3 regions of the Bradyrhizobium sp. CFUWI genome follow, and region 1 is predicted to be linked to each of the others. Evidence: predicted binding sites of a transcription regulator. Region 1 holds the regulator's gene; each other region holds the start of a gene.
The links. The regulator PhoB, encoded in region 1, activates phosphate uptake and scavenging genes when phosphate is short. The targets are predictions, from matches to a motif close to TGTCATNNANCTGTCAT.

Region 1 (9,669 bases):
TGCGCGAGAAGCAAATCCTGCATAAGCTTGGCGTTGTGATCAGCGTCGCGGTCATCGGCATCGCTTGCTATGTGCTCTACCACATGCTGCGCGGCATCGACTTCAACGAGGTCCTCGAGGCGATCAAGAGCACCGAGCCGAGCCAGATTGCGATGGCGGCGCTGTTCGTCGCCGCGGGCTATTTCACCCTGACCTTCTACGACCTGTTCGCCGTGCGCGCGATCGGCCGTCCCAATGTGCCCTATCGCATCAACGCGCTCGCCGCCTTCACCAGCTATTCGATCGGCCACAATGTCGGCGCCTCCGTCTTCACCGGCGGCGCGGTGCGCTATCGCATCTATTCGGCCTATGGGCTGAACGCGATCGACGTCGCCAAGATCTGCTTTCTCGCCGGCCTGACCTTCTGGCTCGGCAATGCCGCCGTGCTCGGCCTCGGCATCGCCTATCATCCCGAGGCCGCCGCCTCGATCGATCAGCTGCCGCCGTGGCTGAACCGGACGCTGGCGCTGATGATCATCGCAAGCCTGGTCGGTTACGTGGCCTGGGTCTGGACCCAGCCGCGCGTGGTCGGCCGCGGGCCCTGGACCGTGGTGCTGCCGGGCGGCCCGCTGACGCTGCTCCAGATCGCGATCGGCATCATCGATCTCGGTTTCTGTGCGCTGGCGATGTACGTGCTGGTCCCGGACGAGCCCAATCTCGGCTTCGTGGTGGTCGCGGTGATCTTCGTGTCGGCGACGCTGCTCGGCTTCGCCAGCCATTCGCCCGGCGGGCTCGGCGTGTTCGACGCCGCCATGCTGGTCGGCCTCTGGCAGATGGACCGCGAGGAGCTTCTGGGCGGCATGTTGCTGTTCCGCGTCCTCTATTATCTGTCCCCCTTTGTCATCTCTGTAATCTTGCTGACGTTTCGCGAAGTTATCATCGGCGCGCGATCTAAGCGCTTGCAGCAGGCGGCGCTCAAGCTCGACCCCGGCCCGGCACGCGAAGCCGCCTATGTCAGAGAGCGTAGCGACAGCGGCGCCTGACGGCGCCAAGCTTTGAGACAAGCCCCCAGGAGAAGTCCGCCCCGATGGCGATCGACGCCCCATCTTCTCCCTCCGCCCAGCCCTGGTCCGACCGGCTGCGGCACTCGACGATCATCCTGATCGCTGCGGCGCTGGCGCTGGCCGTCATCGTCTCGCTTGGTGAATTGGCGGCGCTGCCCGCCGCGATCGTATTCCTCTGCATCGCCGCCGCTGCGCTGATCCCGTGGCGCCTGCACGATCCCGCCGCTTCGCGTGACGACGTCGGGCGCATCAATCCGGTCGAGAGCGCGGCGGTGGCTGCGGTGGTGGCCGGCATGCCGGATCCGGCGGTGCTGCTCGACCGCGCCGGCCGCGTCATCCACCTCAATGCCGCCGCCGCCCAGCTCGCGCCGGCGCTGCGCAGGAACGAGCTCGCCCAGTTCGCGCTGCGCTCGCCGGAGATCATCACGGCGCTGCGCGAGGCGATCGCGACCACCGAGCCGCGGCGCGCGACCTATCTCGATCACGTCCCGGTCGATCGCTGGATGGAACTCATGATCACGCCGGTGCCGGTGCCGACCAGCTTCGGCGGCGCCGACAAATGCATGCTGATGACCTTCCACGACCAGACTCCGCTGCGCCGGGTCGAGGAGATGCGCGCCGACTTCGTCGCCAATGCCAGCCACGAGCTGCGCACGCCGCTGGCCGCGCTATCGGGCTTCATCGACACGCTGCAGGGGCAGGCCAAGGACGATCCCAAGGCGCGCGAGCGCTTCCTCGGCATCATGCACAACCAGGCCACCCGCATGGCGCGCCTGATCGACGATCTGTTGTCGCTGTCGCGGGTCGAGCTGTCGGCCCATGTCCGGCCCGACACCCTGGTCGACCTCTTGCCGATCATCCGCCAGGTCGCCGACGGGCTCGAGCCGCTGGCGCGCGAGCGCCAGGTCGAGGTCGAGATCCATTTGCCGGATAGCCCGGTGATGATCGCCGGCGACCGCGAGGAGCTGCTCCGCCTGTTCGAGAACCTGATCGAGAACGCCCTCAAATACGGCGCCTCCGGCGGACGCGTCATCGTGTCGCTGACCTCGGCCGCCGCCCCTGACGGAACACAGGAAATCCGGATCATGGTCCGCGATTTCGGCCCCGGCATCGCACCCGAGCACCTGCCGCGGCTGACCGAGCGGTTCTACCGCGTGGACGTCGGCGACAGTCGCTCGCAGGGCGGCACCGGCCTCGGATTATCGCTGGTGAAACATATTCTTAACCGCCATCGCGGCCGGCTCCTGATCGAAAGCGTGCCCAAGCAGGGCGCCACTTTCACCGCCTGTTTTCCCCAAATCAGGACTTCCGAGGCGACCTGAAATCCAAGCAATATCAATTGCTTGCCATTGTCATCCGACTGTCACGAAACCTTCGTAAAAGCACAGCCGACCGCTCCTAAACGGGCGGCGCGGGGAGCGCGATCGGGCGCGGATTGCGCTTCGCTCCCCTGTATGGAGACCAGCATGAATTTCCTCAAGACGATGGTCGCTGCCGGCTTGGTCGCCGCATCGACGACGGTGGCGCTTGCCGCCGACATCACGGGCGCCGGCGCGACGTTCCCGTTCCCGATCTATTCGAAGTGGGCTGACGCCTACAAAAAGGAAACCGGCAACGGTCTGAACTACCAGTCGATCGGCTCCGGCGGCGGCATCAAGCAGATCCAGGCCAAGACCGTGACCTTCGGCGCCACCGATGCGCCGCTCAAGGCCGAGCAGCTCGAGAAGGACGGCCTCGTGCAATGGCCGATGGTGATGGGCGCCATCGTCCCCGTCGTCAATCTCGAGGGCGTGAAGCCGGGCGAACTGCTGTTCGACGGCCAGACGCTGGCCAATATCTATCTCGGCAAGATCACCAAGTGGGACGACGCCGCGATCAAGAAGCTCAATCCGAACCTGAAGCTGCCGTCGGACGCGATCACCGTGGTCCGCCGTTCGGACGGCTCGGGCACCACCTTCAACTTCACCAACTACCTCTCCAAGGCCAGCGCGGATTGGAAGAGCAAGGTCGGCGAGGGCACCGCGGTCGAGTGGCCGGTCGGCGTCGGCGCCAAGGGCAACGAAGGCGTGTCGGGCAATATCGGCCAGACCAAGAACTCGATCGGCTATGTCGAATACGCCTATGCCAAGCAGAACAAGCTGACCTACGCCGGCCTCGTCAACAAGGCGGGCAAGCCGGTGCAGCCGACCGTCGAAGCCTTCCAGGCGGCCGCCTCCAACGCCGACTGGGCCAAGGCGCCCGGCTATTACGTCATCCTGACCGAGCAGCCGGGCGAGAAGTCCTGGCCGATCACGGCGGCGACCTTCATCCTCATGCATAAGGATGCCACCGACAAGGCGGCCTCGCAGGAAGCCATCAAGTTCTTCCGCTGGGCCTTCAAGAACGGCGGCAAGGCGGCCGAGGAGCTCGACTACATCCCGATGCCGGACAGCGTCGTCCAGCAGATCGAGAAGACCTGGGCTGCCGAGATCAAGAGCTGAGACCCTCGTGTCCCGGACGCGCTGCAGCGTGAAACGCTGCTGCGCGGAGCCGGGACCCAAAAGAGCTGGCCCCCCGGATCAGCGTCGCGATACTTCGCGCCGCATCCGGGGCCCGGGACCAAACCGGCAAGAACAAGTATAATCAGTACAGGGGATCGGCGTGGCAGAAATGGCCGTTCAGAGCGATGTGATCGACGACGCCGGACCGTATGACCGCGCCAAGGCCTTGAGCGCGTTCAAGCTCGGCGACGTTACCTTCTACTGGATCACGCGGTTGTCCGCGATCTCGGTGCTGCTCATTCTCGGCGGCATCATCATCTCGCTGATCGTCGGCGCGTTCCCGGCGATCAAGGAATACGGCCTCTCCTTCCTGTGGACGCAGCGCTGGGCGCCGTCGGCCGATCCGCCCGTGCTCGGCGCGCTCGGACCGATGTACGGCACGCTCGTCACCTCCTTCATCGCGATGCTGATCGCCATTCCCGTCGGCCTCGGCATCGCCATCTTCCTGACCGAGCTCTGCCCGCAATGGCTGCGCCGCCCGATCGGCATGGCGGTCGAGCTGCTCGCCGGCATCCCATCGATCATCTACGGCATGTGGGGCTTCTTCGTGCTTGGCCCGTTCCTCGCCAACACCTTCCAGCCCTTCATGATCAGGGTCTTCGACGGCGTCCCGGTGCTGGGCGCGATCTTCGCGGGTCCCCCGTCCTATCTCAGCCTGTTCAACGCCGCGCTGATCCTCGCCATCATGGTGCTGCCCTTCATCACCTCGATCTCGGTCGACGTGTTCAAGACGGTGCCGCCGGTCCTGAAGGAAGCGGCCTACGGCGTCGGCTGCACCACCTGGGAAGTCGTCCGCAGCGTGGTGATCCCCTACACCCGCGTCGGCATCATCGGCGGCGTCATGCTGGCGCTGGGCCGCGCGCTCGGCGAGACCATGGCGGTGACCTTCATCATCGGCAACTCGTTCCGGATCTCCTCCTCGATCTTCGCCCCGGGCACCACGATCTCGGCGGCGATCGCGTCCGAGTTCGCCGAGAGCGACGGCCTGCATCAGTCCGGCCTGATCCTGCTCGGCCTGCTGCTGTTCGTGCTGACATTCTTCGTGCTCGCGGCCGCGCGGCTGATGCTGATGCGGCTGGAAACCAAGGCCGGGAAGTGAAGCCATGAACCCGATCTATGCACGCCGCCGCCGCTGGGACATCGTCATCCGCGGCCTCTGCATCGCCGCCGCCGCCTTCGGCGTCACCTGGCTCGCGCTGATCCTGGTCACGCTGCTCTACAACGGCATCAGCGGCCTGAACCTGGAGCTATTCACCGCGGACACGCCGCCTCCGGGCTCGACCGACGGCGGCCTGCGCAATGCCATCGTCGGCTCGATCATCATGACCGCGATCGGCGTCGGCATCGGCGCGCCGCTCGGCCTGTTCGCCGGTACCTACCTCGCCGAGTACGGCCGCAACGACAAGCTGACCTCGGTGATCCGCTTCATCAACGACATCCTGCTCTCGGCGCCTTCCATCATCATCGGCCTGTTCATCTACGGCGCGGTGGTGGTGCCGATGCGGGGCTTCTCGGCGATCGCGGGCGCGCTGGCGCTCGCCGTGATCGTGATCCCGGTCGTGGTGCGCACCACGGAGGACATGCTGCTGCTGGTGCCGAACCCGCTGCGTGAAGCCGCCAGCGCACTCGGCCTGCCGCGCTCGCTGGTGATCAAGCGCATCGCCTACCGCGCGGCCCGCTCCGGCCTCATCACCGGCGTGCTGCTCGCCACCGCCCGCGTCGCCGGCGAGACCGCGCCGCTGCTGTTCACCGCGCTGTCCAACCAGTTCTTCAGCCTCGGCCTGGACAAGACGATGGCCAACCTGCCGGTGACCATCAACAACTTCGTGCAGAGCCCCTACGCCTATTGGAAGCAGCTCGCCTGGAGCGGCGCGCTGCTGATCACCCTGACTGTGCTTGCCCTGAATATTGGCGCCCGCATCCTTGGTGCCGAGAGGACCGCAAAATGAGTGAAATGTCTGTTTCCGTCAGCGCGCCGAGCGTTCATCCCGGCTCGCAGCCGCTGCCTGAGGCGCCTGCCAAGGTCACCGCGCGCAACCTGAATTTCTACTACGGTGAGCACCACGCGCTGAAGAACATCAATCTGGCGCTCGGCACCAACCGCGTCACGGCCTTCATCGGCCCGTCCGGCTGCGGCAAGTCGACCCTGCTGCGCATCTTCAACCGGATGTACGACCTCTATCCGGGGCAGCGCGCCACCGGCCAGCTGCTGCTCGACCACACCAACATCCTCGATCCCAAGCTCGACCTCAACCTGCTGCGTGCCCGGGTCGGCATGGTGTTCCAGAAGCCGACCCCGTTCCCGATGACGATCTACGAGAACATCGCCTTCGGCATCCGCCTCTACGAGAAGATCTCGAAGTCCGAGATGGACGACCGCGTCGAGAAGGCGCTGCGCGGCGGCGCGCTGTGGAACGAGGTCAAGGACAAGCTCAACGCCTCCGGCCTGTCGCTCTCCGGCGGCCAGCAGCAGCGCCTCTGCATCGCCCGCACCGTCGCGGTGCGGCCCGAGGTGATCCTGTTCGACGAGCCCTGCTCGGCGCTCGACCCGATCTCGACCGCCAAGGTCGAGGAGCTGATCCAGGAATTGTCCGAGAACTACACGATCGCGATCGTCACCCACAACATGCAGCAGGCGGCGCGCGTCTCCGACAAGACCGCCTTCATGTATCTCGGCGAGCTGATCGAGTTCGACGACACCAGCAAGATCTTCACGTCGCCGACCGACCGGCGGACGCAGGACTACATCACCGGCCGGTTCGGCTGAGGAGACGCAATATGGGTACTGAACATACCGCAAAGGCCTTCGACACCGACCTCCAGGAGCTCACCCGCCTGGTCGCCGAGATGGGCGGGATCGCCGAGCGCATGATCGTCGATTCCGTCGATGCGCTGATCCGCCGCGACGTCGCGCTCGGCCAGCGCGTCGTCGCCATCGACGCCGATCTCGACGCGCTGCAGAAGCGCATCGAGGAGCGCGCCGTGCTCACCATCGCCCGCCGCCAGCCGATGGCGGTGGACCTGCGCGAGATCGTCGGCGCCATGCGGGTTGCGACCGATCTCGAGCGCATCGGCGACCTCGCCAAGAACATGGGCAAGCGCGTCGCCGCGCTGGAGACCGACTTCCATCCGCTCAAGCTGTTCCGCGGCCTGGAGCACATGACCGACCTGGTGCAGCAGCAGGTCAAGTCGGTGCTCGACGCCTATGCCGCGCACGATCTGCCGGCGGCGATGGCGGTGTGGAAGGGCGACGAGGAAGTCGACGCGATCTGCACCTCGTTGTTCCGCGAGCTCCTCACCTACATGATGGAGGATCCGCGCAACATCTCGTTCTGCATCCATCTGATGTTCTGCGCCAAGAACATCGAGCGCATCGGCGACCACGCCACCAACATCGCCGAGACCGTGTTTTACATGATCGAGGGCCAGGCGATCACCGACAAGCGGCCGAAGGGCGACATGACGAACTTCGCCACGACGATCCCGAATACCTAAGGAGCGACGACACCATGGGCGCACGCATTATGGTGGTTGAGGACGAGGAAGCTCTCACCGAGCTGCTGCGTTACAACCTCGAAGGCGACGGCTATGACGTCGAGACGGTGATGCGCGGCGACGACGCCGACACCCGCCTCAAGGAGCACATTCCCGATCTGATCGTGCTCGATTGGATGCTGCCGGGCCTCTCCGGCATCGAGCTGTGCCGGCGCCTGCGCACCCGGCCCGAGACCAAGCAGCTGCCCATCATCATGCTCACCGCGCGCGGCGAGGAGAGCGAGCGGGTGCGGGGTCTTGCGACCGGCGCCGACGATTACATCGTCAAGCCGTTCTCGGTGCCGGAGCTGCTGGCGCGCGTGAAGGGCCTCTTGCGCCGCGCCAGTCCCGAGCGGCTCGCCACCGTGCTCGCCTATGGCGACATCGAGCTCGACCGTGACAAGCGCCGCGTCGCGCGCTCGGGCCGCCCGATCGATCTCGGCCCGACCGAATATCGCCTGCTGGAGTTCTTCCTGGAGCATCCCGGCCGGGTGTTCTCGCGTGAGCAGCTGCTCGACAGCGTCTGGGGCCGCGACATCTACATCGACGAGCGCACCGTCGACGTCCATATCGGCCGCCTGCGCAAGCTGCTCAATCTCGGCCGCGAGCAGGATCCGATCCGCACCGTCCGCGGCGCCGGCTACGCACTGGACGATCGCTTCGCCAAGGCGGAGCAGGCGTCGGGTTAGCAGGCGTTGGGTGTAGCGGCTGTAGCTGCACTCTCCGTGTCGTCCCGGACAAGCGTCAGCGCAGATCCGGGACCCATCACCACAGGACGTGGTTTGGCGAAGACTCGGAGTCACCATCTCGCGCAACAATTGCGCCCTGTGGTTATGGATCCCCGCGTTCGCGGGGATGACACCGAGTCATTGGAGCCGTCATCGTGTGACGGCTGCAGTCTAGGCGATCAGTTAATTCCGCGAGCTCACCGCGTGGGCTTCGCCGGTGCGCGGCGGCGATCGGCCGCCGGCTGATACGCCACGCGCGAGTGCTGGGCGCAATAGGGCAGGCCGGACAGCGCCTTGCCGCCGCAGAAGAAGAAATCCGGGCTCGAGGGATCGCCGACCGGCCAGTGGCAGGTCGCCTCGTTCAATTCGAGCAGCGACAGCCGCTGGCTCATCGGCACCACGTTGTCGTAGGTGACGGGTTCGGCTTCGATCTCGACCTCGAAGGCCTGCGCCAGCGCGGTGTTGCCGCGCGCGATGGGGCGGGTCACCCGCATCATGTGCTGGGCGGGACGCGCCTTGCGCGGCCGGGGCGCGGCCGACGAAGGGCTCTTGGCGCGGCCGGACAGGCCGAGCCTGTGCACTTTGCCGATCACGGCATTGCGGGTCACATTGCCGAGCTCTGCTGCGATCTGGCTGGCCGAAAGTCCGGCCTCCCAGAGCTTTTTCAGCTGCTCGACGCGATCGTCGGACCAGGTCAAAACCGTCATTGCACCCTTTCCCTCGCTGCGCGGCTGCCATCCTGGGGCCCTCGCAACGATTGTCTAAGCCTTCAAAAACCCGTGCCGCCAGAATCCCTTAAGGCTCGCCGGGCGCGCTCAAGACGCCCGAACGTTTACGCCGGTACATGAGGACTTAAGGGATCAGAACTGCTGCACGAGATGTCGTATCTGACAGTCCAAACGCTACAATATGGCGTGACTCCCGCGCAAGAGTCCGCCGACTCGCGTCCACATGTTCCGTGGTGAAAAACCCGCAAAATCGGCACCGCAAGACTACGGATTCAGCGTTTCGCGGGGCTTTCCGGGCGGCATTGACACCCGTTTCACCAGGCCTAAGATGGTCGCGCGTGCCGCCCTTAAAAGGCGGCACGTTTCGTTTTCCGGGCCGGTCAATGGTGCGTTGCGCAAAGCACGCCTCACACCGTCCGCAACATCAAGTGGCCGTCATGACTAACAGCGCAGCCCCGCATTTGCTCCCCGTTTTCGCCAGGGCCAACCTCGGTTTCGAACGCGGCGAAGGCTGCTGGCTGATCGCGACCAATGGCGATCGCTATCTCGATTTCACCTCGGGCGTAGCCGTCAATGCGCTCGGCCATTGCCACCCGCATCTGATCAAGGCGTTGCAGGAGCAGGCGACGAAGCTGTGGCACATGTCGAACCTGTTCCAGAGTCCGGACGGCGAGAAGCTCGCCGCGCGCCTGTGCAACGAGAGTTTTGCCGACTTCGTGTTCTTCTGCAATTCCGGCGCCGAGGCGCTGGAGGGCGTGATCAAGCTGGTGCGCCATCATCACTTCTCCAAAGGGCATCCGGAACGCTACCGCATCATCACGTTCGAAGGCGCCTTCCACGGCCGCACGCTGGCGACGCTCGCTGCGACAGGCTCTGCAAAATATCTCGAAGGGTTCGGTCCGCCGATGGACGGCTTCGACCAGGTGCCGCATGGCGACCTCGATGCCGTCAAGAAGGCGATCGGCCCCGACACCGCCGGTATCCTGATCGAGCCGATCCAGGGCGAGGGCGGCGTGCGTTCGGCACCGCCCGCTTTCCTCAAGGCGTTGCGCCAGCTCTGCGACGAGAAGGGCCTGCTGCTCGCCTTCGACGAGGT
Region 2 (9,669 bases), on a different contig from region 1:
CGCCAACGACCCCCTCGCCCCGATCCGCCGCATGACCCAGGCTGAGAAGATCGCGTTCTTCTCGTAGGGCCCGCGTGCTTTCGTGTCCCGGACAAGCGAAGCGCAGATCCGGGACCCAGAGCCACATTCTCGGTGGTCGCATGGGCCCCGGCTCAGCAGCGCACCGCTGAACCGGACGATGCTGTGCATCGCCGGGGAAGCGCTGCGCTCGCAATGACGTGCTGAGGCAGCGAGCGTCGCTCTGTCGCCGTCATCCTGAGGCGCGAGGCGTACGATGCGCAGCATCGTGCGGCGAGCCTCGAAGGATAGACGGCCCGATGCAGCCGGGCCGTCGCCCTTCGAGGCTTGCTCAGCGGCGCGATGCGCCGCTGCGCGCGCACCTCAGGGTGACGGTGATGGAACGGAGAAACGCATCACCTAGCCGTCTCGAACGATCACCCGCAATTCCACACCGGCCCGATCGGCGTGCGGGTCCAGCACGGACCAAAGCTGCCGCCGTTGTAGCGGCCGCCGTTGAAGCCCGGGCGGCCGAAATAGTGCCACTCGCCGTCCCAGCGGTAATATTGCGGAACCGGATCGATGTACCAGTGGCGCCGGTCAGCGCGCGACATTCGGCGCATCGCGTCCTTCTGCTTGTAGAGCGGAATGCTGTTGCTGAGCGGCTGCCGATAGCCCGGCAGGAAGCCGTAGCCATGCCAGGCCTGCTTGGGACGCTTTTGACTTGACGCAGCGAACGCGACCGCCGGCAGCAGCGAAAGGACGATGGCAACAATTAGACACACGATGCGCGACATGAATCGACAATAGTCGGTCGGTTGCGCGGAGGCCATTCAAATCCGGGTGCAGGTTTTGCGCAACCTCGCGCGGAATGTTTCCGCCTAACCGATCACGCCTTTCCTGATCAGGAAGCAGCCGTAGCCCCTGCTGTCGCCGACCTGCACGACGCCGAACCCAGCCGCCGCCGCGCGATAGAAATCCGCCCGCGAGAGCTTGCCGGGACTGACCGGACCGCCGCTGGCGCGTTCGATCTCGGCCAGCACCGCGCGCTGCACGTCGGGCACGCGATCGGGATCGTCGACCGGCATCATCACGCGCACCGGATCTGGATCGAAATCGTCGAGCGGATAGACCGACATGATGGCGCGGACGGCGGTCTCCATCGTCATGCCCGGCAACTGGATCAGGCGCTGCGACGATGTGCTGCGGGCGATATGCGTGGCCGGGTGGTTGGCGTCGACGACCACGAGATCGTCGCCGTGGCCCATGGAAGCCAGCAGCCAGAGCAGGTCGGGCGTCAGGATCGGATCGATCGATTTCAGCATGGGGCGGCGGTTCCTCTCAGCGATCGCTAACCATAGCAGGTTCCAAGCGTGATTCAGATCACGTCCGTCGCCATGGTGACAGGGATCACGGACCGCACGCTCGAACGCGGCCAGGCTTGCTCGCAACCAATCTCGTATCGAGATGAGTGCCAAAGGAGCACGCCATGTTCCGCCTAAAGCCTTTGCTGATGACGGCCGGCCTTGTGGGAAGTCTGTTCGGCTTCACCTGCGGGCCCGTTTCCGCGCAAGTCGCCCCGGTCCAGCCTGCCCCCACCGCGCTGCAAGGCCCGGAGCAGCGGGTGGCGCTGGTGATCGGCAATGCGAACTACCAGAACGCGCCGCAACTCGCGAACCCTGACGATGATGCCCAGTCGATGGCGCAGTTCCTGAACTCCGCCGGCTTCGAGGTGGTTGCCGCCACCGACCTGACGCAGAACGACATGCTGCGCGTGGTGCAGGACTTTTCCGCCAAGGTCGCCTCGCGCGGCCCGAACACGGTGGCGATGGTCTATTACGCCGGCCACGGCGTGCAGCTCGCCGGCGAGAACTATCTCGTTCCGGTCGACGCCAAGGTCTCGAGCCCGACCGAGCTCGTCAACAATTCGGTGCGCCTCGTCGACGTGATGTCGACGCTGGAGACGATCCCGAGCCGCATGCGCATCGTGATCCTCGATGCCTGCCGCAACAACCCGTTCCCTGAGGTCAACGATGCCGGCCGCGGCCTTGCCATCGTCGATGCGCCGAACGGCTCGATCGTCGGCTACTCGACCGCGCCGGGCGCCGAGGCGCTCGACGGCACCGGCGGCCACAGCCCGTACACGCGAGCCTTCCTGGACGTCGCGCGCGAACCCAACGTGCCGATCGAGCAGCTGTTCAAGCGCATCCGCCTGCAGGTGAACCAGACCACCAGCGGCGCGCAGATCCCGTGGGAGAGCTCCTCGCTGACGAGCGACTTCACCTTCTTCGGCGACACCGCAATTGCCGCCAACCGCGCGCCGGTCAGGGCGCCCGTGGTGCAGATGGCCTCCAACCTGCCGAGCCGTTCGACGCGCCAGGCCTATGACTACGTCGTGTCCGAGGGCCGGCCGGAATATTATCAGGAGTTCATCCGGATGTATCCGCACGACCCGCTGTGCGACCACGTCCGCTGGCTGCTCAACAACATCCTGCTCTCGCAGGCCTGGCACAAGGCCGTGCTCGCGAACTCGCCGCTCGGCTACAAGACCTTCTATGACAGCTACGGCAACAGCCCCTATGCACAGGTCGCGCTGAAGCTGCAGGCGCAGCCGAAGCAGATCCCCCTGATGCAGGCGACCAAGTTCCTGGCGCCGCAGAACATTGCTCCGACCTTGAAGATCGGCAATCTCGGCCAGCCGAAATACCTGCCGCTGATGCAGCAGGGCAATGGCGGCGGTCAGATCAATGGCAATCTGCCGGTCGTGCAGAAGCCGGTCGACGGCAATGGCATCGGCAAGCCCGGCAATGGCGGCCAGATCGTCAATCTGCCGGCTGGCAACAACAACCAGCCAAACCCACAGAACGGCACGCCGTCGCAGTCCCCGGGCAAGATCGTCACCCTGCCCGCGCCGACCACCACCGGCAACAACAATGGCGGCATCGGCAAGATCGTGACGCTGCCTGCGACCAACAATGCGCCGAACGGCGGCAACGCCAATGGCAAGCCGGGCAAGATCGTCAGCATGCCGGTGAACGTCGGCAAGGCCGGCTCGAATGTCGAGACCAAGCCGGTCAATGTTCAGACCCAGAACCAGCCGATCCGCGTCAACAACGGCAACACCGGCATCGTGAAGCTCAACAACAACCCGGTGAACAAGGTGCAGGTGCAGAACAACGTGCAGACCAACCGTCCGCAGCTCAACACGATGCCGAGCCGCATGGTCAACAGCAACAACAACTTCCGGCAGTCGATGAACCAGGCGCCGAGCACGAACAATGGCGGCAATCGCCGCGGCGGCTTCATGCACTGATCGCACGAACGAAGAAGGTGCGCTCCCTCCCCCGCTGGCGGGGAAGGGTTGGGGAGAGGGTCTCTCCACAACGGGACAATCCCCAAGACAAGACGAAGGGGCAGAGCGGTGACGCTCTACCCCTTCGTCATCTCAGCCATTGAACGTCGTCATTCCGGGAAGCACTTTCGCGCGCAATGACGAGGGGAGGTCTCGTAGGGTGGGCAAAGCGAAGCGTGCCCACGTCGTCTCTCTTTGGAATCACTGAAAGGTGGTGCGCCCGGCGCTTTGCGCCTTTGCCCATCCTACGGCACTGGATTGCTGCGCCGAAAGGCGCAGGCCCGGAATCCATAACCACGATCGGGAGCGTGGATTCCGGGCTCACGCTTCGCGCGCCCCGGAAGGACGGCTAGGCCACCAGCTCGGCGAACAGATCCGCATCGACGTTGCCGCCGGAGAGCACGATGACGACGTTCTTCCCGGCGACGTCGAGACGTCCCGCCAGCAGCGCGGCGAGACCGACGGCGCCGCCCGGCTCCACCACGAGCTTGAGCTCGCGATAGGCGAAGGCGACTGCGGCGCCGACTTCCTTGTCCGACGCCGTGACGCCGCGCGCGAGCAGCTTGCTGTTGATCGCAAAGGTCATCTCGCCGGGGATCAGGGCCATCAGCGCATCGCAGATGGTGCGGCCGGCCGGCGGATGCGGCTCGCGATGGCCCGCGCTCAGCGAAATGCCATGATCGTCGAACGCCTCGGGCTCGGCCACCACGATCTCGGCGAGCGGATAGCGTGCCTTCACCGCCGTCGCGACGCCCGCGATCAGGCCGCCGCCCGACGCCGGTGCCACCACGATGTCGGGGGACAGACCAAGCGTTGCCATGTCCTCCGCGATCTCGCGGCCGGCGGTGCCCTGCCCTGCGATCACGAACGGATCGTCGTAAGGCCTGACCAGCGTCGCGCCGCGCTTCTCGGCGATGCCGCGCGAGATCGCCTCGCGGTCGTCCTTGTCGCGATCATAGAGCACGACTTCGGCGCCGTAGGATTTGGTGCGCTCGCGCTTGGACAGCGGCGCATCCGCAGGCATCACGATGGTCGCCTGCATGTCGAGGATCTTTGCCGCCGCTGCCACGCCCTGGGCGTGATTGCCGGAGGAGAACGCGACGACGCCGCCGGCGCGCTTGTCCTGCGGGATCGAGAACACCTTGTTGAAGGCGCCACGGAACTTGAAGGAGCCGGTGCGCTGAAGCATCTCCGGCTTCAGGAAGACTTTCGCGCCAACCCGCTCGTTGAGCACCGGAAAGGACAACAGCGGGGTGCGGATGGCGTAGGGCGCGATCACGCGCGCTGCGGCATCGATATCGGCGGGGCCGATCGGGAGAAGCTGTTCGGTCATATCAGACCTTATCGCGGCCATCGAGCCGCGGGCAAGACACCTCCGCGCGAGGAATCTTCCCTTTAGGCGACGAAGCGCGGCTGTTCCGTGCCGTCCCCGCCCGGCAGCACAGCCCCCACCGCCTGGATATTGTCGACAAAAGCCCTCGCCGAGGCTTCCCAGGTGTAGTTGCCGGCGAATTCGACACAGTCCTGCCGGGAGATGTCGAGCGCCGCGAAGCAGGCGCTGCGCAGATCGTGATCGAGGGCGCCGACCGGGGCATTGCCGATCACGTCGCGGGGGCCCTTCACCGGAAAGGCCGCGACCGGCAGCCCGCTCGCCAGCGCCTCCAGCAGAACCAGGCCGAACGTGTCGGTCTTGCTCGGGAATACGAACACATCGGCCGCCGCATAGATTTCCGCCAGCGCCTCACCCTGCTTCTCGCCGAGGAAGATCGCATCGGGATAGGCCTCTTCGAGCGCGGCGCGCGCCGGGCCGTCGCCCACGATCACCTTCGTGCCCGGCAGATCGAGGTCGAGGAAGGCTTGGAGATTCTTCTCCACCGCGACGCGGCCGACCGACAGGAACACCGGTGCCGGCAGGCAGAGGTCGATGGCCCGCGGATGGAACACATTTGTATCGACGCCGCGCGGCCACAGCATGACATTGTCGAAACCGCGCTCGGTCAGCTCACCGGCGAGCGCAGGCGTTGCTGCCATTACGGCACGGCTGGGGGCATGGAAGCGGCGCAGCGCCCGCCAGATCAGCGAGCCCGGCACCGGCACGCGGGCGCGGACATATTCGGGAAAGCGGGTGTGGAAGCTGGTCGTGAACGGCAGCCGGCGCTGGCGGCAATAGCGGCGGACCATCAGGCCGATCGGCCCTTCGGTCGCGATGTGGATGCTGTCCGGGCGCGCCTCCTCGATCAGCCTGGCAATCCGCGCCGGGCGCGGCATCGCCAGCCGCACGTCGCGATAGCTCGGCATCGCGAAGGTGCGGAACGATTGCGGCGTCAGGAACGTGAACGCAACGCCGGAACCTTCGACGTCAAGCCCCTCGGCCGCGTCGGCGAGCTTGGTCAGCGTCCGAACCACACCGTTGACTTGCGGGTGCCAGGCGTCGGTCGCGACCAGGATGCGCATCGGGCGGCCTTTGTTATGCAGCTCTGGCTGCAACCTGCGGGACGGCGGCCGGCTTCTGCAAATGATCCGCCCAGGTGATGATCTCGAAATGACCGTCGTCATGCTCGACGAGCGCGGTGCAGCTCTCGACCCAGTCGCCGCAATTCATGTAGCGAATGTCGCCCTCGTCGCGGATCACGGCGTAGTGGATGTGGCCGCAGATCACGCCGTCGGCGTCGTAGCGCCGCGCCTCGGCGGCGAGCGCCTGCTCGAACGCGCCGATATAATTGACCGCGTTCTTGACCTTCTGCTTGGCCCATTGCGACAGCGACCAATAGGGCACCTTGAACAAGCGGCGGAAGAAGTTGACCAAGCGATTCATCTGAATCGCGAAGTCGTAGGCCTTGTCGCCGAGATGGGCGAGCCAGCGCGCGTTCTGCACCACGAGATCGAAGATGTCGCCGTGGATGACGAGATAGCGCTTGCCGTCGGCGCTGGTGTGGACGGTGTTCTCGACCACGTCGATGCCGCCGAAATGCGTGCCGTAATAGTTGCGCAGGAACTCGTCGTGATTGCCGGGGATGTAGATGACCTTGGCACCCTTGCGCGCCTTGCGCAAAAGCTTCTGGACGAGGTCGTTGTGGGATTGCGGCCAATGCCAGCTCGATTTGAGCGCCCAGCCGTCGACGATGTCGCCGACGAGATAGATCGTGTCGGCATCATGGTAGCGCAGGAAGTCCAGCAGAAGATCGGCTTGAGAACCGCGGGCTCCGAGATGAACGTCGGAGATGAACAACGTGCGAAAGCGCCGCTCGGGGCTCTCGTCACTCACATCGTAACTTCCCATGCGTCAGCCTGTAACAATGTCCCGTGACAGGGGGATGACCGATCGAACCTTTGAGGCACCTTCAGATACGAATCACGCCTAGCCTCGCCCTCCCTGCGAATATCAGTCGCATGCGACAATCAGGCGACACGGCGCCGCAGAAGGTGATCGTCATGCCCGGGCTTGTCCCGGGCATCCACGTTCTTCGTGCTGCGTGGCAAGGCGTGGATGGCCGGGACAGGCCCGGCCATGACGATGTGGGGCTAGCGTGCCCCCAAAGTGCGCCGCGGCGGCGCTCCCGCGCGCGGCGGCCTCAGTAGAACCTGTGAAAATGATGGATCGGGCCGTGGCCGTGTCCGACGCTGAAGCGGTCGGCGGCGGCGATCGCCGCGCTGATCCAGGTCTTGGCGTTGCGCACGGCGCTTGCCAGATCCTCGCCCTTGGCGAGCCCGGCCGCGACCGCCGAGGATAGCGAGCAGCCGGTGCCATGGGTGTTGCGGGTCGCCACGCGCGGCGCGGTGAGCGCGAGCGTGTTGTCGGCAGCGACGAGATAGTCGATGCTCTCGGCACCCGTGCCGTGCCCGCCCTTGATCAGGACGGCACGGCAGCCGAGCGCCAGCAGGCGCCGCCCCTGGCCTTCGATCTCCGCCTCGCTCGCCGCGACCGGCTCGTCGAGCAGAGCGGCGGCCTCCGGCAGATTGGGCGTGATCACCGACGCCAGCGGTATCAGTCTTGTGCGCAGCGCATTGACGGCCTCCGCTGCGAGCAGCCGATCCCCTGACGTCGCCACCATCACGGGATCGAGCACGACGTGCCCCGGCGACCAGCGCGACAGTGCGGCTGCGATCGCGTCGATGCTGGCGACCTGGGCCACCATGCCGATCTTCACCGCGCCGATGTCGAGATCGGAGAACACCGCATCAATCTGCTCGGTGACGAACGCCGCCGGCACGGCGTGGATGCCGGTGACGCCCCGCGTGTTCTGTGCGGTCAAGGCCGTGATGACGGACGCGCCATAGACGCCGAGCGCCGCAAACGTCTTCAGGTCGGCCTGGATGCCGGCGCCGCCGCTCGAATCGGAGCCGGCGATGGTGAGTGCGACCGGGGTCGTCATCGCCGGACACATTTGCTGGATACGGACACCGCCATGGCCTGTCCTAGCGCGACCGTCGAACACCGGCAAGGCCTCGGATCGGCAGCTGGCGGCTCGCAAGTCCGCTTGCTAAATCGTGCCGGGTTTGGCCTATTAGCCGGAAGAATACGCTTTCGGAGTGCCCGCAATGGTTCCTTTTTTTGTCCAGATCAAATGCAAGCTCGGCCAGTCCTACACGGTGGCCAATGCGCTCGCCGAGGCCGAGATCGCCTCCGAGATCTACTCCACGGCCGGCCAGTACGACCTGCTGGTGAAATTCTACGTCGACAAGGACACCGACATCGGCCATTTCGTCAACGAGAAGGTGCAGGTGCTGCCGGGCATCCAGGACACCCTCACCATCATCACGTTCAAGGCGTTTGGCGGCAGCTAACCGGCCTCCTTCCCGGTTTCCTTGCGCTTGGGCCGCGGCGGACCGTCCACCGGCGGCAGCGATTTGAGGTACTCCGCCATCGCCGCAATATCCTCGTCGGGCAATTGCGAGGTGTTCTTGATCACGCGCGTCATCGCGCCGCCGACGCTGTCGCCATCGGGTAATTCGCCGTTCTTGAGGAAATAGGCGATATCCTTCACGCTCCACTCGCCGAGGCGCTTCTGGGTGATGTTGGGCACCCAGCCCTCGCCTTCGGGATTGGGCCCGCCGGCAAAGCGCTGGCTCGAGATGATGCCGCCCAGCGCGTTGCGCGGGCTGTGGCATTCGGCGCAATGGCCAAAGCTGTTGACCAGATAGGCGCCGCGGTTGAATTGCGGTGACTTGCTGCTGTCGGCGACGAAGGGCTTGTCGTCCAGAAACAGGAACTTCCAGATGCCGATATTGCGCCGGATGTCGAAAGGAAAATGCATGTCGTGGTCGCGCACCTTGCCGGTCATGGGCGGCAGCGTCTTCAAGTAAGCAAAGAGATCGAGCACGTCCTCGCGCCTGGCGTGCCGATAGGACGTATAGGGGAAGGCGGGAAAATAATGCTGCCCGCCGGGCGACACCCCGTACATCACCGCGTTGACGAAGTCGGCGTCCGTCCATTTGCCGATGCCGTCGTTCGGATCCGGGGAGATGTTCGGCGCGTAGAACGTCCCGAACGGCGACTTGATCGCGACGCCGCCACCGAGCCTGAGACGATCGGGCTGATTGGGAACGGCATGGCAGGAGGCGCAGCCGCCGGCGTTGAACATCACCTCGCCATTGGCGAGGTTGGCCACATGGGCCGGCGCGTTGGCTGCAGCCGCTTTCGGCGCGCTGAGCCACCAATAGGTGCCCGCGGCGACGAGCGCCGCGAGCAGCCCGATAAGAATTGTTCGTTGCAACATGCAGATCCATTCAATCGTCGCGGCGAACTTATGCCCGATGTCGTCGCGGCTCCAGCCACGAAGAATTTAGCCCGCTCCGGCCGGACACGGGAATAAACTGAAACGCCGGCTGTTGGAAGTTTGCCAGCCCGAACGGGTTCAGCAGGGAGAATGTCATGAACAAGACCGTCATTGCCGCCCTGGCGCTTGGTGCCGTGACCTTTGCAGGCCCGGCCAGCGCCGAAAAGCTCAAAGCAACCCTCGACGGCAAGTCCGAGGTGCCGGCAATCACCACCAGCGCCACCGGAACCGCCGATCTGGACTACGATGCCGCCAGCAAGAAACTGTCCTGGACCGTCACCTATTCCGGCCTCTCCGGGCCCGCCACCGCGGCGCATTTCCACGGGCCTGCCGAGGCCGGCAAGAACGCAGGCGTCGCTGTCGCGATCCCGAACGCGGCCTCGAGCCCGGTCAAGGGCGAAGCGACCCTGACCGACGCGCAGGCCGCCGATCTGCTCGCCGGCAAGTACTACATCAACATCCACACCGCGGCCAATCCCGGCGGCGAGATCCGCGGTCAAGTGACGAAGTAAGCCGCACGCTGCTTCGTGGCGAAGGCCGGGC
Region 3 (9,669 bases), on a different contig from region 1:
GCGATCGGTGAGGCCGGTCGCGCGCGCAGGGCCGGCGGAGACCAGATTCCAGGCTTCCGTCAGCGGCAGCACGCCATCGGCGGCGAGCCGGAACGCGGCGAGCAGCTGCGCGGGATAATAATAATCCGAGGCCAGCACCGAGCAGAGTCCCTTGGCGATCATGTCCGAGGCCTTGGTCCAGCCGGTGTGGCTGCCGCCGCGCACGACGTTCGGCGCGCCATAGACGATGGCATCGCCGTGGCTTGCCGCCGCCCGGGCCGTCTCCTCGTTGATCGGAAACTCCGCGATGTCAGCGCCGAGTTCGCGAAATTCCCGGCGCATCGCCGGCGTCGCGTCGTCATGCGAGAGCATCCGCACCTCGGCCGCGCGGGCCGCGGCGGCCAGACGCGCAACGGAAGCCGGCACCTCGTCGGCACGCGACGTCACGCGTTCGACCAGGCGGTCGAATTCCTCGCCCGACAGTCCAGTGCGCTCCACCATGCGGTTGCGCTTGCGCGGCTTGGCCATGTCGGCGACCGTGCCGTCCATGTGGTCGTTGAAGGCGAACAGGTCGACGCGGCCTTCCATGAGCCATTGCGCGATCTCGGCTTCGGCCTCGAGATTGTAAGTCTCGTGCCGCAGATGGAAGCGGGTGTCGGCGGCGAATTGCGGACGCTGCCGTTCGATCGCCTCCATCAGGCCGCGCGCATTGTCGGCGCTGCGCAAGCCCGGCTCCCAGGAGCAGGTGGTGGCGTGGAACACCGTGGTGATGCCGTTGCTGATGACCTGGCGGTCGCTGTCGGCGAGCGCGACGTCGATCGGGAAGTCGACACCGGCACGCGGCATCATCTGCCGCTCGAACGCATCGCCATGAAGATCGACAATGCCGGGCAGCACCAGCAGGTCGCGGGCATCGATCGCCAGCCGCGCCCGGCCGCGCGAAGCGTCCATCGCAGTGATGTCCTGCCCGGACACCGCCAATGACGTTTCGACGAGTTCGGCGCCGATCAGGGTCCGGCCGCCTTCAAGGAAGATGTCTGTCACGCGACCGCGCTTCGTTCACTGGGAGGATTGGCGAGAGATCTCGCTCGTGCTTCATATACCGCAAGAAAATCTTCAATCCCGAGCTTGCGGAAATCGGGCAGGGCCTCGCGCAACTTGTCGTGATCCCAGTCCCACCAGGCCAGCCGCGCAAGCCGCCCGGCAATCTCCTCGGAGAACCGTCGCCGCACGATTCGGGCCGGATTGCCGGCGACGATGGTGTAGGCCGGCACGTCCCTGGTGACGATGGCGCCGGCCGCGATCACCGCGCCGGTGCCGATGTTGCGGCCCGGCAGCACGATCGCGCCGTGGCCGATCCAGACGTCGTGGCCGATATGGACGTGATGCTGGCGCCGCCAGTCGAAGAACTCGGTATCGTCGCTCTCGCCTTCGAAGTAAGCGCTGGAGCGATAGGTGAAATGCGCCTGCGTCGCGCGGTGCATCGGATGATTGCCGGGGTTGATGCGCGTCATCGCCGCGATCGAGCAGAATTTTCCGATCGTACTGTAGGTGATCTGCGAATCGTTCACGACATAGGAGTAATCGCCCATCGCCACTTCATGCAGGATGGTGCGCGCGCCGACCTCGGTATAGGCGCCGAGCCTGACCTCATGCAGCTTGGCCGATGGATCGATGGTCGGCTGAACTGAAAGAGCTTTGGCGGCCATGTCGAGTCCGAAGTCTGGGGGCGGGCGTATCTCTTCGAGCGGCTTGATGACGATGTCATGACATCATGATGACAGGGGATGAGCTGTGCAGGATCGCCGCACCGCAATGTCCCTGTCACACAAGTGTTAAGCGCCGGCGTTAGCGATTGGCTCCAGTTAATCTGGAGCCCTGCATGCTGGTGGTGGAAGGTCTGACGTGTCGCTTCGGCGCGAAAGCCGCGGTGGACGGTGCCTCGTTTCAAATTTCCCCCGGCGGCTTCGTCGGTGTGATCGGACGGTCCGGCGCCGGCAAATCGACCTTGCTGCGGAGCATCAACCGCCTGGTGACCCCGACCGAGGGACGCATCCTGTTCGACGGGATCGACGTCACTGCGCTGCGCGGCAAGGAGCTGCGGCAATGGCGGGCGCGCTCGGCGATGATCTTCCAGCAGTTCAACCTGGTCGGCCGGCTCGATGTCCTCACCAACGTCCTGATGGGACGGCTTGCGACGATGCCGGCCTGGCGCTCGCTGTCGCAAGTGTGGCCGGAGCAGGACAAGGCGCTGGCGATGTCGGCGCTCGAACAGTTCGACATCGCTTCGCTCGCCGCGCAGCGCGCCGACCAGCTCTCCGGCGGTCAGCAGCAGCGCGTCGCGATCGCGCGCGCATTGGTGCAGCAGCCCGACATCATCCTCGCCGACGAGCCGATCGCTTCGCTGGACCCGCGCAACACCAAGATCGTGATGGATGCGCTTTTGCGCATCAACAAGCATTTCGGCATCACGGTGCTCTGCAACCTGCATTCGCTCGATCTCGCCCGCAGCTATTGCGATCGCCTGATCGGCATGGCGCAGGGCCGCGTGGTGTTCGACGGCGCGCCGGCCGCGCTGACCGATCACGTCGCACGCGAGCTCTACGATCTCGAAGCCGCCGATGTCATGGGCGCCATGCCTGCGCCGGTGCCTGCGGGCGTCCCCGCGCTCGGAACGGCCGCGGCCGCCTGAGCGAAATCTGTTTCGTTGCAAGTCTTCGTTGCAAGTCTTTGCGTCAACCGACCCCAACCGATGAAGAGGGTATCATGATTACTCGCAGACTGGTCCTTGCCGGCGCCGCCGCGCTCGCGTTCACGACTTCAGCCCTGGCCGCCGACTGGAAAGCGAAATATCCCGAGCTGACCTTCGCGGTCGTGCCGGCCGAGAACGCCTCCGGCGTCACCGAGCGCTGGGCGCCGTTCATGAGCTATCTCTCCAAGGAGCTGGGCGTGAAGGTGACGCTGCGCATCGCCAATGACTACGCCGCCGTGATCGAAGGCCAGCGCGCCGGCAACATCCACATTGCCAGCTACGGCTCGGCTGCGTTCGCCCGCGCCCGCCTGACCGGCGTCAAGTCCGAGGCCTTCGCCAACGACGTCAACGCCGACGGCTCGACCGGCTATTATTCTGTGTTCTTCGTCAAGGCGAGCAGCCCCTACAAGACCCTCGATCAGCTCAAGGGCAAGAACCTTGGCCTGGTCGATCCGAACTCGACCTCCGGCAACAACGTGCCGCGCTTCGAGCTCGACAAGATGGGCATCCACGATGCCGACACCTATTTCAGCAAGGTCGTCTTCACCGGCAGCCACGAGAACGCGATGCTGGCGTTGTCGCAAGGAACGGTCGACGTCGCCGCCAACCAGTGGACCAGCGACGACGATTCCACGCTGGCGCAGATGCTGACCAAGGGCATGCTGAAGAATGCCGACGGCTCGGCGATGAAGAAGGACGACTTCCGCATCATCCACAAATCGTCGCCGATCATCAACGGCCCTTATGCTTTCAACTCCGACCTGCCGGAAGACGCCAAGGCCGCAATTGTGAAAGCTTTCTTCGACGCGCCGGCCAAGGACAAGGCCGCGTTCGATCGCCTCTCCGACGGCCAGAAGAAGGGCTTTCATCCCGCCACCACCAAGGATTGGGATGGCACGATCGAGCTGATCAAGTTCGTCGACGCCCTGCGTAAGAAGAAGGCGTCCTGAGTATCAGGACAATGCCACTGGAGCCGGGTCGAACGACCCGGCTCTTTCTTTGACGGGACCTGATCTCGAGCCCATGACAACAGCGGTTTCGATCCTTCCCGAGCAGCAGCTCGCCGTGCTCAACGCCGCCTATCGCCAGGCGGTGGCCCGCAGGCGGCTCCGCCTCCTGTTCGGAGCCGCGGTCTTCGCCGCGGCGCTGGTTCTCGCCGCGATCGGCGCCGAAGTGAATCTGCGCACGCTGTTCACCTATTTCGGCAATTTCGTCAGCTATTTCGATCGCATATTCACGCTCGACAGCGGCCAGCGGGTCTGGACCGATGTCGGCGAGTGGATGTGGGGCTGGCGCAAATGGCTGAAGATGCTGGGCGAGACCCTGCTGATCAGCTACGTCGGCACGCTGATCGGCGCGACCTTGGCATTCTGCCTCAATTTCTTCGCGGCCGAGAACACCTCGCCCGCGCCCTGGCTGCGCTTCACGGTGCGGCGCCTGCTCGAATTCGCCCGCACCGTCCCCGGCATCGTGTTCGCGCTGGTCTTCGTCATCGCCTTCGGGCTCGGGCCGATGGCCGGCGTGCTCGCGATCGCGATCCATTCCACCGGCGCGCTCGGCAAGCTGTTCTCGGAGATCGTTGAGAACGCCGACATGAAGCCGGTCGAGGGCATCCGCTCGACCGGCGCGAGCTGGCTGTCCTGCATGCGCTTCGCCGTCGTGCCGCAGGTGACGGCGGGCTATGCCAGCTACGCGCTGCTGCGCTTCGAGATCAATGTGCGCGAAGCCTCGGTGATGGGATTCGTCGGCGCCGGCGGCATCGGCCAGGAGCTCGTCGTCGCCATTCGCAAATTCTACTATTCGGACGTCAGCGCCATCCTGCTCACCATCATAATCACCGTCTTCATCATCGACATCACCACGGGCTGGCTGCGCGGCCGCCTGTTCGGCAAGGAGGCGCGGACGTGACGCCGCACGAGGTCGATCCGCGAGAGCTTCGCGCGCGCTACCCCGACGTGTTCGACCGGCCGGCCTCAGCGCGGCTCGCGATGCCGGCGATGATCGTCGCGGCGTTCGCGATCCTGATTTATGGCCTCGTCGATCTCGACTTCTCGCCATCGCGGTTCTTCGCCGGCCTCAGCCAGCTCGGCTGGATCACATTGATGATGATCCCGCCCGATCCCGGCTCCTCGCTGCCGGTCTATCTCAAGGCGCTCGGCGAGACGCTGTCGATCGCGCTGCTGGGCACGACCCTCGCCGCACTGTTCGCGCTTCCGGTCAGCCTGCTAGCCGCGCGCAACGTGGTGCCGTCGAGCATCCTGCGCTTTCCGGTGCGACGCGTGCTGGATTCGATCCGCGGCGTCGACACCCTGATCTGGGCGCTGGTCTGGATCAACGTGGTCGGGCTCGGCCCGTTCGCCGGCGTGCTCGCCATCGCGGTGTCGGATTTCGGCGCCTTCGGCAAGCTGTTCTCGGAAGCGATCGAAGGCGCTGACCAGAAGCAGGTCGAGGGCATCCGCGCCTCCGGCGGCAGCGCGCTGCACGAGATCCGCTTCGGCCTGTTGCCGCAGGTGCTGCCCGTCATCGCCGGCCAGGTGCTCTATTTCATCGAATCCAACACGCGTTCGGCCACCATCATCGGCATCGTCGGCGCCGGCGGCATCGGCCTCCAGCTCGCCGAGCAGATCCGCGTGCTGGAATGGCAGAGAGTGTCGTTCCTGATCCTGATGATCCTGGTCGCGGTCGCCGCGATCGATTTCATCTCGGGCAAGCTGCGCTTTGCGATCATTGGCAAGCGAGCTGTCGCCTGACCGTCGGTGCCGTAGCGCCGTAGGGTGGGCAAAGGCGCGTCATCGCCGTGCCCACGAACTTTCTCCGACATGATCAAAGTCGTGGGCACGCTGCGCTTTGCCCACCCTACGAGTCCCGTTTCTCGGAGAGGGCCCCTACGACTCCACCAGAAACTCCACCCGCTCCGCCGCGAAGCGCGAGTGCTTGGTCATCAGCGGCTGGCCCTGGAGATCGTGGTCGGTGGCGTCCACCACCAGGATCGGGCGTCCCAGCGCGAGATCCAGCCGTGCCGCGTCGGTTGCGTCCACGATGCCGGCGGTGATCCGGGTCGCGCCGCGGCGATAGTCGCGCACGCCGTAATGCGCGAGCAGCTTCGTCATCGAGCGCGTCGCCGCGAACACGGCGCCCGCATCCGGAAACAGCTCGGCCGACAGCCAGGTGGTGGAGACGCAGATCGGGGTGCGGTCGGCAAGGCGGATCGCCTCGATCCGCACCAGGGGCGCGCCAGCTTTCAAGCCCAGCTCGCGCGCCAGCTCGCGGGTCGCGACATCCTCGGAAGCCTCGATCAACTGGCCGCGCGGCTCGCGGCCGCCGGCCCCGACGATCTCCGAGAAACGCGTGCGCGAGCGCAGGGGGTAGGCGAGCTTCTGCGCTTCGACATAGGTGCCGCTGCCGCGCTCGGCGCGCACCAGGCCGCGCTCGGCGAGAGCTGCCAGCGCGCGCCGCACGGTGTGGCGGTTGACGCGATAGGTCTCGGCGATCTCCATTTCGCCCGGCAATTTGTCGCCAGCCGCGAAGCGGCCGTCGGCGATGCCGCGCTCGATGCCGTCGGCAACGAGGCGCCACAGCGCGACGCCGGACGATGCAGTGTCTTGCATGCTCATATCGCCGGTCAGCCTAGCCCAGAAATCACGGCTTTGTCACGAAACAGTCATGGCGCTCCCGTATGAAGTTGTCTATTATCATAGACAACTTCGGCGCGGCAAGTTCTGTCAAAAGGTTCGGTGAATCGGGTGACCCAGCACGACAACCAGCAAGCCCAGCGCAAGGCCGCCATGGCCGTGCTGGCGCACGCGGAGGCGGGCGAGATCGCCGCCCGCCTCCGCGACTTCGCTCTTCCGGAGCATCAGGATCTGCGCGCGCCGGAGAACGGCCTCGTCATGCTGCGCGGCCGGGTCGGCGGCGACGGTGCGCCGTTCAATCTCGGCGAGGCCACGGTGTCGCGCGCGGCCGTGCGGCTTGCGAGCGGCGAGGTCGGGTTCGGCTATACGCTCGGGCGGAACAGTGAGAAGGCGCGGCTGATCGCGCTGTGCGATGCGCTGGTGCAGTCCCGTGATTTCGGCGGCGCGGTGGAGCGGGATGTAATCGCGCCGTTGCGCGAGCAGCTTATGATTCGCCGCCAGCAGGCCGCGGCCGAGACCGCCGCGACTAAGGTTGATTTCTACACCATGGTGCGCGGTGAGGGGTGAGATCATGACCACGATTGCGGAATTGCCGCCGGGGTTCGCCGACAAGGTGCTGTCGGCGCAATCGACCTTTCGCTCGGTGATGGACGCGATGGCGCGGCCGGGCTCGGTCCGGCCCATCGTGCCGGGCGCGGGGGCGCCCGGTCCGATGATGCGCGGCACCGCCGCGATCGCGCTGACGCTGTTCGACCACGACACGCCGCTCTGGCTCGATGCGCGGATGGCGGCGAGCCCGGACGTGGTCAAATGGCTGAAATTCCACACCGGCGCGCCGGTGGTGCAGGATAGCTCGATCGCGAGCTTTGCGCTGATTGGCGACGGCGCCGCGCTTCCGCCGCTCGAACGCTTCGCGCTCGGCACCAGCGAATATCCGGATCGCTCCACCACTATCATCCTCCAGGTGGAGAGCCTCGACGCGGGTCGCAGCTTCGAGCTGCGCGGGCCCGGCATCGACGGTGCCGCGACGCTCCAGGCGTCGATCAAGCCGTTCGACCTGTTCGAGCGCCTGCGGTTCAACGAGCCGCTGTTTCCGCGCGGCATCGATGTCGTGCTGGTCGCCGATGACGCCGTGGTCGCGATCCCCCGCACCACGCGTGTCGTGAGCAAGGGAAGCTGAAGCATGTATGTCGCAGTCAAGGGCGGCGAACGCGCCATCGAGAACGCCCATCGCCTGCTCGCCCACAAGCGGCGCGGCGACCACGGCGTTCCGGAGGTCACGCTCGACCAGATCTCGGAACAGCTCGGCCTCGCCGTGGACCGCGTCATGAGCGAAGGCTCGCTGTACGATCGCGAGCTCGCGGCGCTTGCGATCAAGCAGGCGCGCGGCGATCTGATCGAGGCGATCTTCCTGGTCCGCGCCTTCCGCGCCACGCTGCCGCGTTTCGGCGCCAGCGAGCCGGTCGACACCGGCGCCATGCGGGTGCAGCGGCGGGTGTCCTCGACCTTCAAGGACATTCCCGGTGGCCAAATTCTCGGGCCGACCTTCGACTATACCCACCGCCTGCTCGATCCCTCGCTCGCGCAAGGCTTTGCGCCGGAGGCGCCGGCCACGGCCGATGCCTCCACGGCGCCGACGCCGCGCGTGACGGACATTCTCGGCCGCGACGGCTTGATCGAATCCTCGCCCCAGGCCGAGGACGGCGCCAGCGTCGGCGATCTCACCCGCGAGCCGCTGAATTTTCCGGCGAACCGCGACCTGCGGCTGCAGAATCTGGCGCGCGGCGACGAAGGGTTTCTGTTGGCGATGGGCTATTCCACCCAGCGCGGCTATGGCCGCAACCATCCGTTCGCCGGCGAGATCCGCTTCGGCGAGGTCGAGGTGGAGTTCTTCGCGGAGGACGCCGGCTTCGCCGTGCCGCTGGGCGCGATCGAGCTCACCGAATGCCAGATGGTCAACCAGTTCAAGGGCTCCGCGACCGAAGCGCCGTGCTTCACCCGCGGCTATGGCCTCGCCTTCGGCCAGAGCGAGCGCAAGACCATGTCGATGGCCCTGGTCGATCGCGCACTGCGCGCCCGCGAGCTCGGTGAGGAGGTGCGTGCCCCGGCGCAGGACGAGGAGTTCGTGATGTCGCATTCGGACAACGTCCAGGCGACGGGCTTCGTCGAGCACCTCAAGCTGCCGCATTATGTCGACTTCCAGTCCGAGCTCGGCCTGCTGCGCAAGCTGCGTCGGGAGTTCGCGGATGCCCAAGCGCCCGAAGCCATGAAGGAGGCCGCGGAATGAACGCGCCGGCCTACAATTTCGCCTATCTCGACGAGCAGACCAAGCGGATGATCCGCCGCGCCATCCTCAAGGCGATCGCGATTCCCGGCTACCAGGTGCCGTTCGCCAGCCGCGAAATGCCGATGCCCTATGGCTGGGGCACCGGCGGCGTGCAGGTCACCGCCGCGATCCTCGGTCCTGCCGACGTGCTGAAGGTGATCGACCAGGGTTCCGACGACACCACCAACGCGATCTCGATCCGCAAATTCTTCGCCAAGACCGCGGGCGTCGCCACCACGACCGCGACGGAGGAGGCGACCGTGATCCAGACCCGTCACCGCATCCCGGAGGCGGCGCTGAGCGAGAACCAGGTGCTGGTCTATCAGGTGCCGATTCCGGAGCCGCTGCGCTTCCTCGAGCCGCGCGAGACCGAGACGCGGCGCATGCACGCGCTGGCCGAATACGGCCTGATGCATGTGAAGCTCTATGAGGACATCGCCCGCTTCGGCCACATCGCGACCGCCTATGCCTATCCGGTGAAGGTGAACGCGCGCTACGTAATGGACCCGTCGCCGACGCCGAAATTCGACAATCCCAAGATGGACAATTGCCCGGCGCTGCAATTGTTCGGGGCCGGCCGCGAGAAGCGCATCTATGCGATTCCGCCTTATACGCAGGTGGTGTCGCTCGATTTCGAGGATCACCCGTTCGAGCCCTATCGCTTCAACGCGCCCTGCGCGCTGTGCGGCGCAGAGAATTCTTATCTCGACGAGATCGTCACCGACGACAAGGGCAGCCGCATGTTCGTCTGCTCGGACACCGATTATTGCGAGGGCCGGCAGGCCGCGGGCCACCACGGCAGCCTCAGCGCCGCGCCGTACAAGGACAAGGCGCAAGGAGGCGCGAATGGCTGATCCAGACCTGCACGAGAACGACGAGCCGCTGCTGGTCGCGACGTCCCTCAGCAAGTCGTTCGGCCGCATCGCCGCGTGCCGCGACGTCTCGTTCGCGCTCTATCCCGGCGAGGTGCTGGCGATCGT

Region 2: the regulator PhoB is predicted to act here: its motif matches at 6,653-6,669, upstream of AC066S_RS33460 (UDP-2,3-diacylglucosamine diphosphatase).
Region 3: the regulator PhoB is predicted to act here: its motif matches at 6,380-6,396, upstream of phnF (phosphonate metabolism transcriptional regulator PhnF).

What each region holds. Positions count from the first base shown of each region.
Region 1 is NZ_JBWJZE010000005.1:444,229-453,897, forward strand. Features, by position in the region: gene AC066S_RS14600 (lysylphosphatidylglycerol synthase domain-containing protein) at 1-1,022, shown strand, start outside; gene AC066S_RS14605 (ATP-binding protein) at 1,067-2,365, shown strand; gene pstS (phosphate ABC transporter substrate-binding protein PstS) at 2,510-3,523, shown strand; gene pstC (phosphate ABC transporter permease subunit PstC) at 3,693-4,682, shown strand; gene pstA (phosphate ABC transporter permease PstA) at 4,687-5,532, shown strand; gene pstB (phosphate ABC transporter ATP-binding protein PstB) at 5,529-6,350, shown strand; gene phoU (phosphate signaling complex protein PhoU) at 6,362-7,078, shown strand; gene phoB (phosphate regulon transcriptional regulator PhoB) at 7,093-7,806, shown strand; gene AC066S_RS14640 (GcrA family cell cycle regulator) at 8,043-8,552, opposite strand; gene AC066S_RS14645 (aspartate aminotransferase family protein) at 9,011-9,669, shown strand, end outside.
Region 2 is NZ_JBWJZE010000024.1:73,506-83,174, reverse strand. Features, by position in the region: gene AC066S_RS33485 (hypothetical protein) at 435-794, opposite strand; gene AC066S_RS33480 (RbsD/FucU family protein) at 879-1,322, opposite strand; gene AC066S_RS33475 (caspase family protein) at 1,487-3,310, shown strand; gene AC066S_RS33470 (threonine/serine dehydratase family protein) at 3,699-4,682, opposite strand; gene AC066S_RS33465 (glycosyltransferase family 4 protein) at 4,745-5,803, opposite strand; gene AC066S_RS33460 (UDP-2,3-diacylglucosamine diphosphatase) at 5,817-6,629, opposite strand; gene thiD (bifunctional hydroxymethylpyrimidine kinase/phosphomethylpyrimidine kinase) at 6,922-7,722, opposite strand; gene AC066S_RS33450 (Lrp/AsnC ligand binding domain-containing protein) at 7,889-8,134, shown strand; gene AC066S_RS33445 (c-type cytochrome) at 8,131-9,066, opposite strand; gene AC066S_RS33440 (CHRD domain-containing protein) at 9,222-9,638, shown strand.
Region 3 is NZ_JBWJZE010000003.1:395,353-405,021, reverse strand. Features, by position in the region: gene AC066S_RS09200 (alpha-D-ribose 1-methylphosphonate 5-triphosphate diphosphatase) at 1-1,023, opposite strand, end outside; gene AC066S_RS09195 (transferase hexapeptide repeat family protein) at 1,020-1,688, opposite strand; gene phnC (phosphonate ABC transporter ATP-binding protein) at 1,862-2,671, shown strand; gene phnD (phosphonate ABC transporter substrate-binding protein) at 2,746-3,681, shown strand; gene phnE (phosphonate ABC transporter, permease protein PhnE) at 3,755-4,639, shown strand; gene phnE (phosphonate ABC transporter, permease protein PhnE) at 4,636-5,481, shown strand; gene phnF (phosphonate metabolism transcriptional regulator PhnF) at 5,617-6,345, opposite strand; gene phnG (phosphonate C-P lyase system protein PhnG) at 6,466-6,930, shown strand; gene phnH (phosphonate C-P lyase system protein PhnH) at 6,935-7,543, shown strand; gene AC066S_RS09155 (carbon-phosphorus lyase complex subunit) at 7,547-8,650, shown strand; gene AC066S_RS09150 (alpha-D-ribose 1-methylphosphonate 5-phosphate C-P-lyase PhnJ) at 8,647-9,543, shown strand; gene phnK (phosphonate C-P lyase system protein PhnK) at 9,536-9,669, shown strand, end outside.